Regions from separate parts of the Cobetia sp. 1CM21F genome, predicted to be linked through region 2. Evidence: predicted binding sites of a transcription regulator. Region 2 holds the regulator's gene; the other holds the start of a gene.
The links. Region 2 encodes PhoB, which activates phosphate uptake and scavenging genes when phosphate is short. Its sites were predicted from a motif close to TGTCATANNNNTGTCANA; they were not measured.
Positions count from the first base shown of each region.

Region 1: MSG32_RS17585 (NAD(P)H-quinone oxidoreductase) is a predicted target of PhoB. The motif match lies at 2,062-2,079, and genes of this name have one in related genera.

Region 1 is NZ_JALNTQ010000009.1:5,692-10,111, forward strand. Features, by position in the region: gene MSG32_RS17575 (sel1 repeat family protein) at 1-2, shown strand, start outside; gene MSG32_RS17580 (hypothetical protein) at 263-769, shown strand; gene MSG32_RS17585 (NAD(P)H-quinone oxidoreductase) at 979-1,947, opposite strand; gene MSG32_RS17590 (lysophospholipid acyltransferase family protein) at 2,160-3,941, shown strand; gene MSG32_RS17595 (TIGR00730 family Rossman fold protein) at 4,043-4,420, opposite strand, start outside.
Region 2 is NZ_JALNTQ010000004.1:82,880-87,299, reverse strand. Features, by position in the region: gene cysZ (sulfate transporter CysZ) at 1-217, shown strand, start outside; gene phoR (phosphate regulon sensor histidine kinase PhoR) at 420-1,742, opposite strand; gene phoB (phosphate regulon transcriptional regulator PhoB) at 1,750-2,439, opposite strand; gene ubiA (4-hydroxybenzoate octaprenyltransferase) at 2,663-3,553, opposite strand; gene MSG32_RS13575 (chorismate lyase) at 3,621-4,199, opposite strand.

The DNA of each region.
Region 1 (4,420 bases), on a different contig from region 2:
GAGCTGATGTACTGATCGGATGTACCAGCTGATGTGCTGCCCTCGCTGCCACTGACAACGCCCTCTTCGTGAGGGCGTTGTCGTCTCTGGCCCTCTCATGCGCGTCTCTTGAACGTGATGCCAGCGTGATGGAGCAGATCGACCTGATGCCTGCGTTGACAGCGTCGCGCTCAGGACTCGCCAAGCAGGGGGCAATTCCCGTAACCTGAGGACATTCAACCTCTTCTCGCCCGGGCCCTGTCTGCCTGAGATACCTTGGGAGATTCGTGTGACGCTGCCTATTCTGCTCGATATTGAAGCCTCCGGCTTTGGCCGTGGTAGCTATCCGATCGAGATCGGGCTGGCGCGTGCCGACGGCAGCAGTTGCGCCTTCCTGATACAGCCTCTTGATGAGTGGGTGCATTGGGACCCGAAGGCGGAGCTGTTGCACGGCATCTCACGGGCACGGCTGGCACGCGAAGGGCGGCCAGTGCGTGAGGTGGCGCAGTGGGTCAATGATGAGCTGGGTGAGGCGGGAATCGCCTATAGCGACAGCTGGGGCTACGACAATACCTGGCTCTCGCTGCTGTTCTATCATGCCGGCATGCTGCCGCGCTTTCGTCTCGAGGCGCTCAGACGGCTGCTCGATGAGGAGCAGCTGAATTGCTGGGCAGAGCTCAAGGAAGCGGTGATCGCCGAGGGTGGCATCCAGCGCCATCGCGCCGGAGATGACGCCCGTCTGCTGCAACTCACCTGGCAGAAAGCCCAGTCGATCGGGCGCAGCGAATAAGCCTCTGCCAGGTGCCGTGGGGTCTACGGCGGGAGGCATGAGCGACACTGACGTCAGGCCGGGTGTTGTCAGGTCAGATGTTGTCAGGCGGAGCAGCGAGCACGAGATAGCGCCAATAAAGCCAAAAAACGGCAGCCCACTGGGCTGCCGTTTTTTTCATGCTGTCGTTTTTTTTCATGCTGCTGATGTCATCAGCGTCATGATGAGGCTCAGGCGCCCGTCACCGCCAGCAACACCTTGCCGGTGCTGGCGTTGTCCTGCACATAGGCATGCGCGGCATCGGCTTCCTGGATCGGCCAGCTCTTGTCGATATGCGGGCGCAGCTCACCCCGCGCCAGGCGTGGCCACACATGCACGTAGAGCGCATCCAGCACCATGCCCTTGCCATCGGGGGAGCGCGAACGCAGGGTCGAGCCGATCAGGCGCTGACGCTTCATCAGCATGCGACCCAGATCCAGCTCATCCATGCGCCCACCCATCAGGCCGATCAATACCATGCGGCCATCCTGTTTCAGCACCTGCTGATTGTCGGCCAGATAGCCGCCGCCTACCGGGTCGAGAATCATGTCGGCGCCGCCCCAGTCGTTCACGGCCTCGACGAAGCTGCCATCGTGGCGGTTCCAGCCGGCATCCGCGCCGAGGCGCAGGCAGGTCTCCAGCTTTTCCTGGCTACCGACGGTCACGAAGCACGGATGCCCGAACAGCCCGCACAGCTGGATGGCGGTGGTGCCGATGCCGCTGGCACCAGCGTGCAGCAGTACGCGCTCCTTGTGCTTGAGGTTGCCCTCGATGAACAGGTTCAGCCAGGCGGTAGCGAACATCTCCGGCAGCGCGGCGGCGTCTCGCAGGCTATAGCCCTCCGGCACCGGCAACACCTGCAGGGCGTTGACGACCACCTCCTCGGCATAGCCGCCACCGGACAGCAGCGCACAGACCGGATCACCGACCTTGAAGCGCTCGACGTGGCGGCCAACTTCACGAATGGTGCCACTGACCTCAAGTCCCAGGATCTGACTGGCGCCTTCGGGTGGCGGATATTGGCCGGCACGCTGCATCAGGTCGGCGCGGTTGACGCCGGCCCAGGCCACCTCGATACGCACCTCGTCCGAGGCGATCCCGTGCGGGGCCTCGGTTTCCTGCCAGACCAGTGATTCATTCTCGACGGCTATCGCAAACATTCGCTCTCTCCTTGGCGTGGCAGTCGTGCTGCCTGTTCGTACGCGGATGATCTTCGTGCCGGGGCGCATCGGCCGCGGATCACGTGGGCGACTGTCATCTCACTGTACGGGGACTGTGACGCATCTGTCATGAAGTGGCGCGAACCTGACGTGATATCAAGCCCCATGATCCAGACATCGCGTTCCGCACTCCGTGCGGCCAAGGAGAGAGCATGATCGATACTGCCCGCGTCATCGCTGCCAAGTATCCTGCCTTTGCCAAACGTCACCCGCTGATCCGGCGGCCAGCTCTGGCCATGCTGCGGCGCCTGGTGCATGAGGGCGAGATCAATGCCTTCCTCGGCGAGAACTCGGACCAGCGCGGCTTCGACTTCATTGACCGCGTGCTCGATCACTTCTCCTTCGGCTACTCGGTGTCCTCGCGGGAGCGCGAGAACATTCCGGCCTACGGGCGTGTCGTCATCGTCGCCAACCATCCGCTGGGATCACTGGACGGCCTCGCGCTGCTCAAGCTGGTCGGCGAGGTGCGCCGCGACGTCAAGATCGTCGCCAATGACATCCTGATGAAGGTCGAGCCGCTGGCACCCTTGCTGCTGCCGCTGGACAACCTCAGTCGTCGTGGCTATCGCAAGAGCAGTGGTCAGATCTGCGATGCGCTGATGAATGAAGAGGCCGTGATCATCTTCCCGGCCGGCGAGGTCTCGCGTGCAGGCCCGACCGGGCCACGCGACGGCAAGTGGCTGTCGGGCTTCCTGCATTTCGCGCGCAAGACCAATGCGCCGGTGCTGCCTATCCATGTCAGCGGGCGCAACTCGACGCTCTTCTATGCGCTGTCGTCGATCAACCGCAGCTTCGGCACGCCCCTGCTGGCCCATGAGATGTTTCGCCAACGCGAGCGGCAGCTCAAGCTGCGCATCGGCGAGCTGATCCCGCTGGAGCGCCTCGATAGTGATGCCCTCAATACCAACGCCAAGACGCGTCTGCTGCGCAAGCACCTGTATCGCATCGGGCGCGGCAAGCGTGGCCTGTTCGTGACCGAGAAGGCCATCGGCCATCCCGAGGAGCGCCAGGCGCTGCGTGAGGAACTGACGCCCTGTGAACTGCTGGGCGAGACCCGCGACGGCAAGAAGATCTATCTGTTCGATGCCTTCCCCGGCTCCAGCGTGATGCGCGAGATCGGGCGGCTGCGTGAGATCAGTTTCCGGCGGGTCGGCGAGGGCACCGGTGAGCGGCGCGACATCGATCGCTATGACGCCCACTACCGGCATCTGGTGCTGTGGGATGACGCCGATCTCGAGATCGCCGGTGCCTATCGCATCGGAGAGGTACGCAAGATCATGGCGGCACATGGCGAGAAGGGGCTCTACAGCCCGACCCTGTTCCGCTTCACGCCGGAGATGTTCGAGCGCATGCAGGACGGTCTGGAGCTGGGGCGCAGCTTCGTGCAGCCGCGCTACTGGGGGCGGCGCAGCCTCGATTACCTGTGGCAGGGGCTGGGCGCCTATCTGCGCTGTCATCCCGAGATTCGCTGGCTGTTCGGCCCGGTCACGCTCTCCAACAGCTATCCGGAGGCCGCCAGGGCACTGATCGTCAGCTACTACCGTCACTATTACGGGGATGATGAGGGGCTGGCGCGCGCACGGGCACCGGTCGCCCAGAGCGTGCCGGGCAGCGCCGCCCATGAAGCGGAGCGCCTGTTCGATGGTCAGGACGCCGATGGCGATTTCCGCCGCCTGCGTGCCCAGCTGGATGCAATGGGCGTGACGGTGCCGACGCTCTACAAGCAGTACGCCGAGGTCACCGAGCCCGGTGGCACCCGCTTCCTCGATTTCAGTGTCGACGCCGATTTCGGTTACTGCATCGACGGCCTGGTGATGGTCGATGTCGAGCAGGTCACCGCCAGCAAGCGGGCGCGCTATATCGGCAAACCCGTTCAGCAGCAGGCTGCCTCGGAGGATGCCGTTGAGGCCTTTGGCGAGACGGCGCTGAACTGAGGCGGCGCGCTCGCATCGTCACTCCCCATGGCGCTGGCGTCATGCGCTTGATGGGGAGTGACGCGACAGCCTGTCAGGTCTCAGGTCTTACGTCTCATGCCTTACGTTTCGGGCGCCAGACGCTTCAGCAGGGGCGCGATCTCGCGCTCACTGATCAGGCGCGTGCGAGTGTCTGCATCGAGGAAGCCCGCCTCGACGGTGCGGTCCAGAAACTCGAGCAGGGGCGCGAAGAAGCCGTCACTGTCGAGGACGGCGATCGGCTTGGCGTGAAAGCGCAGGTACTGCCAGGTCCAGGTCTCGAACAATTCCTCCAGGGTGCCAATCCCGCCGGGCAGGGTCACGAAGGCATCCGCCAGTGCGGCCATCTGCGCCTTGCGCTCATGCATGTCCGCCACCTCGATCAAGCGCGTCAGACCGGTATGCGCCTTCTCGTTGCGTACCAGTGCCTGGGGGATCACGCCGATCACCTCACCGCCTGC
Region 2 (4,420 bases):
GTACCTCGACTACCCGATGGACAACCATCAGGTCAGCTTCGGTGACATGAAGCAGCGCCTCAAGGCGCGCTGGTGGCCCTCACTGACCTTCGGCGCCGCGGTGTTCGTCATGACGCTGGTGCCGCTGGCCAATCTGCTGTTCATCCCGGGCGCCGTCGCCGGGGCGGTACTGATGTGGCAGAGCCACTACCGTCAGTTGCCGGCGCCGCGTCGTTGAGACAGCCTGTCGCAGAGCTGGCTTGTCGCTGAACTGATTCGTCGCTGAACTGGCTCGTCGCTAAGTTGGCTCGTCGCTGAAATAGCCGCAGCGTCGTCTGATTGACCAAACGAAACGCCCCGCAGTCGCCTCCTTTCGAGGTGGCTGCGGGGCGTTCTGCGTTGGGCTGGCGTTCGGGTCAGATCATCACGGAATCAGCCCATCACTGGGCTAGCGCACTGCTGGCCTGGGGAGCGCTCGCCTGACAGGCGCGCTCGTCGGGGAAGTGACAGCGGAAGCGCGCACCCTCGCCGGGGTGGCTGTCGATCTCCAGATGGCCCTGATGGCGAATCAGCACATGCTTGACGATGGCAAGCCCGAGGCCGGTGCCTCCCGTGGCGGTGCTGCGGCCCTTGTCGATGCGATAGAAGCGTTCGGTCAGGCGCGGCAGGTGGACCGGGTCGATCCCGTCCCCATCATCTTCCACCTCGACCAGCAGGCCCTGGTCATCCGCCTTCCAGCGCAGGGTGATATGACAGTCTTCGGGGGTGTAGCGCACCGCATTGAAGACCAGATTCGAGATCGCGCTGCGCAGTTCCTGCTCCTCACCGCGCAGAGACAGGCTGGCATCGGCCTCGATGGAGAAGGTGTGGCGCCCCTGGGACAGGCCTTCGGCGTCGTCGCGGATATGGCCGAGCAGGGCGCTCATGTCGATGCAGCGACCGTTGTCGGACAGTTCGTCGGTTTCCAGGCGTGACAGGGTCAGCAGGTCCTCGACCAGATGCTGCATGCGGTCGGTCTGGCTCTGCATCTGGCCCAGTCCACGCTGCCAGCGCGGTGGCAGGTCATCGGCGTAATCGGAGTAGGTCTCGAGATAGCCGGCCAGTACCGTCAGCGGCGTGCGCAGCTCATGGGAGACATTGGCCACGAAGTCGCGGCGCATCTCTTCCAGGCGATAGAGGCGGGTGACGTCACGCAGCATGACCAGGCGCTCGTTGTCACCGAACAGGGTGATGGAGATCTGCAGCGTCAGGTTGTCAGACAGCGGCGACTGGAGCGTCAGCGGCTCGCGGTAGGCCAGCCGATTGAAGTAGTCGATGAAGACGGGGTCACGCAGATAGTTGGTGATGTGCTGACCGCGGTCGTGGCTGGCCTTGAGACCGACCAGCTGCTCGGCAGCGCTGTTCCACCATTCCATGTCACCGTGGTTGTCCAGCATCACCAGGCCGTCGCGCATGGCCTCGGAGGATTCCTGGATACGGTTGAGGATGCTGCGCAGTCGCTCCTGAGCCTGACGCTGGCCCTTCTGGTAGCGGTAGAGACGATCGAGCAGGTCTCCCCAGACGCCATCGCCGGGCGGCGGCTCTTCATGGGGATTGGTGATCAGCCAGGTGTAGAGGCTCTTCAAGTGCTTGAGATGGACGAACAGATACAGCGAAAGACCCAGCGCCAGGCCCCAGCCCAGATGGCCCAGCAGGCCACCGATCAGGCCGAAGCCACCGGCAAGGTAGCCGAGGCGCCATAGCTCGTTGGTCCAATAGCGCATGAATCCCTCAGGCCTGAGCGCTGAAGCGGTAACCGGTGCCGCGGACGGTCTGGATCAGATGCTGATGGCCTGTGCCCAGCGCCTTGCGCAGGCGACGGATGTGCACGTCCACGGTGCGCTCCTCGACATAGACGTTGCCGCCCCATACCTGATCGAGCAGCTGGCTGCGCGTGTAGGCACGCTCCTGATGCGTCATGAAGAACTGCAGCAGGCGATATTCGGTCGGGCCGACATCCAGTGAGTTGCCGTGGGCGGTGACGCGGTGGCTGGCCGGGTCGAGCATCAGGCCTTCGACTTCCACCGCCTCCTCGACTCCCTTGGGAGTGGTGCGACGCAGCACGGCCTTGAGACGGGCGACCAGCTCGCGCGGCGAGAAGGGCTTGGTGATGTAGTCGTCGGCACCGGCTTCCAGGCCTTGAATCTTGTTGTCTTCCTCGCCCTTGGCGGTCAACAGGATGATCGGCAGCTCCGAGGTGGTCTCGTCACGCTTGAGACGCCGCGCGAGCTCCAGGCCACTGGTGCCCGGCATCATCCAGTCCAGCAACAGCAGATCGGGCTTTTCATCGACGACGATGGCGTGGGCGTCCCGGGCATTGTCTGCCTCCAGCACGCGGTAATCCGCCATTTCGAGGGCAACGGCGATCATCTCGCGAATCGAGGATTCATCGTCGACAATCAGTACGGTCTTGGAGCTCATCGCTAGATCCCATGCAGCAGTCGGCGCACGCGCCAGAATGACAAGTCGATGACGATTACAACCCGCTTATATGACAACGAGATGACAACTGCCAGCATGGCAGCTTGCACGCAAGCCTGCCAGCCGCCTTGGAGGCGCGGCAGGCAGGCATGAACCGTGGGCTGGGGAGCAACAGAGGGCAGGGGTCGCTTTAAATTAAATAATACTAATGTTTATGCAGGAGTCAGCTCATCGGCCAGGTCGCCAGGGCGATACCGGCGAAGATCAGCAAACCCGTCCAATGATTGTTGAGGAAGGCCTGGAAGCAGGGCGCACGCTCACGCTCCCGGATCAGACGTTGCTGCCAGACGAAGGTGACGGCGGCGGCGGCCAGCCCCAGCCAGTAGAAGATGCCCAGCGCCAGCTGCAGGCCGATGCCGATCAACACCACCAGCATGCCCAGCTGCAACAGGCCGATCATCAGCTTGTCGGCACGCCCGAACAGCACGGCGGTGGACTTGATGCCCACCTTGAGGTCGTCGTTGCGATCGACCATCGCGTAGGCGGTGTCGTAGGCCACCGTCCACATCAGGTTGGCCGCGAACAGCCACCAGCCGTAGGTCGGCACCTCCTCCAGCGTCGCGGCGAAGGCCATCGGAATCGCCCAGCCGAAGGCGGCGCCCAGCACCACCTGGGGCAGATGATGGAAGCGCTTCATGAACGGATAGCTGGCCGCCAGCAGCACGGCGACGATCGACAGCAGCACCGTGGTCAGGTTGGTGAAGCACACCAGCACGAAGGCGGCCGCGACCAGCCCCCCGAACAGCGTCAGCGCCTCGCGTTCCGAAATGCGGCCCGAGGTCAGCGGCCGGTCTCGCGTGCGCTCGACATGCTTGTCCCAATGGCGATCGGCGTAGTCGTTGATGACGCAGCCGGCGGCGCGCATCAGATAGACCCCGGCGATGAAGATCAGCAGGGTCGTGCGCTCGGGAATGCCATCTGCCGCCAGCCACAGTGCCCACAGGGTCGGCCACATCAGCAGCCAGGTGCCGATGGGGCGGTCCAGCCGTGTCAGGGCGAGGTAGTCGGCCAGTCTGGAAGGACGCGAAGCGGCGGAAGTGGATGACGCGGTCATCGGGGCTCCTGGGCGGATGGTAGTGGGCAAGGGAAGAGAGAGAAACGAGGCCAGTCGGCCGCAAGGCTCAGGCCAGCTGCAGCGCGTGCTGGAAGGCCGGTGTGAAGCCCTCCTGCACCAGCACCTTGAAGCGACCATGCGAGAACATCGAGCGGCGCATCCACAGGCTGGTGGTGCGGGCCAGCGGCCTGGGGCTCGAAAGCACCAGCGGGGCGCGGCTGACATCGATGGCGCTGCGGGTCAGGTCGGGCTGGCGAAACAGCCAATGGCCCAGCGAGCGCTCGCCCAGCGTCGAGAGGCGGTGACCGTGGGCCAGGTCCAGCGCCGCCAGCGAGCGTGCGATCACCCATGGCGTATCGCCATGACAGAGTGCCACTTCGCGCCGCCAGACATGCCGGCGTGGGCCGATGCCCAGCAGGCGCGCCTCATCCAGCCGCGCGGGGCCGGTGTCCTGCAGCAGCAGGCGCACGCGCAGGCCCTGAATGGGCTGGCCATCGCGTTCATCCTGCTGCTGCATGGCGCTGGCAAGACGCTGGGTCAGCGAGTCCGTCGAGGAGAGCCACGCCCACCAGCCGGCCGGCATGACACCCTGCAGTGCGGCAGCCGGCTGCCAATGGCGGCGCACCGCCGCCGAAGCAGCGGGCATGACGCGCGTGGGCAAAGGCCAGCGAGGCGCAGGCTGGCACAGGGACTCGGCTGACGAATGAGGCGCCTCACAGGTGGAGGTCTGTGGCGTGAGCGCTGCGTGATGAGGCTCGCCTGCTGGGCATCGGACCACGGTGAATTCCCTGTCAGGATGACGAAATGGCGAGTCTAGCATGGCCGGGCGGCAAGGCCTCCCGCTCAGGCATGCCTGCACTGCTGGCG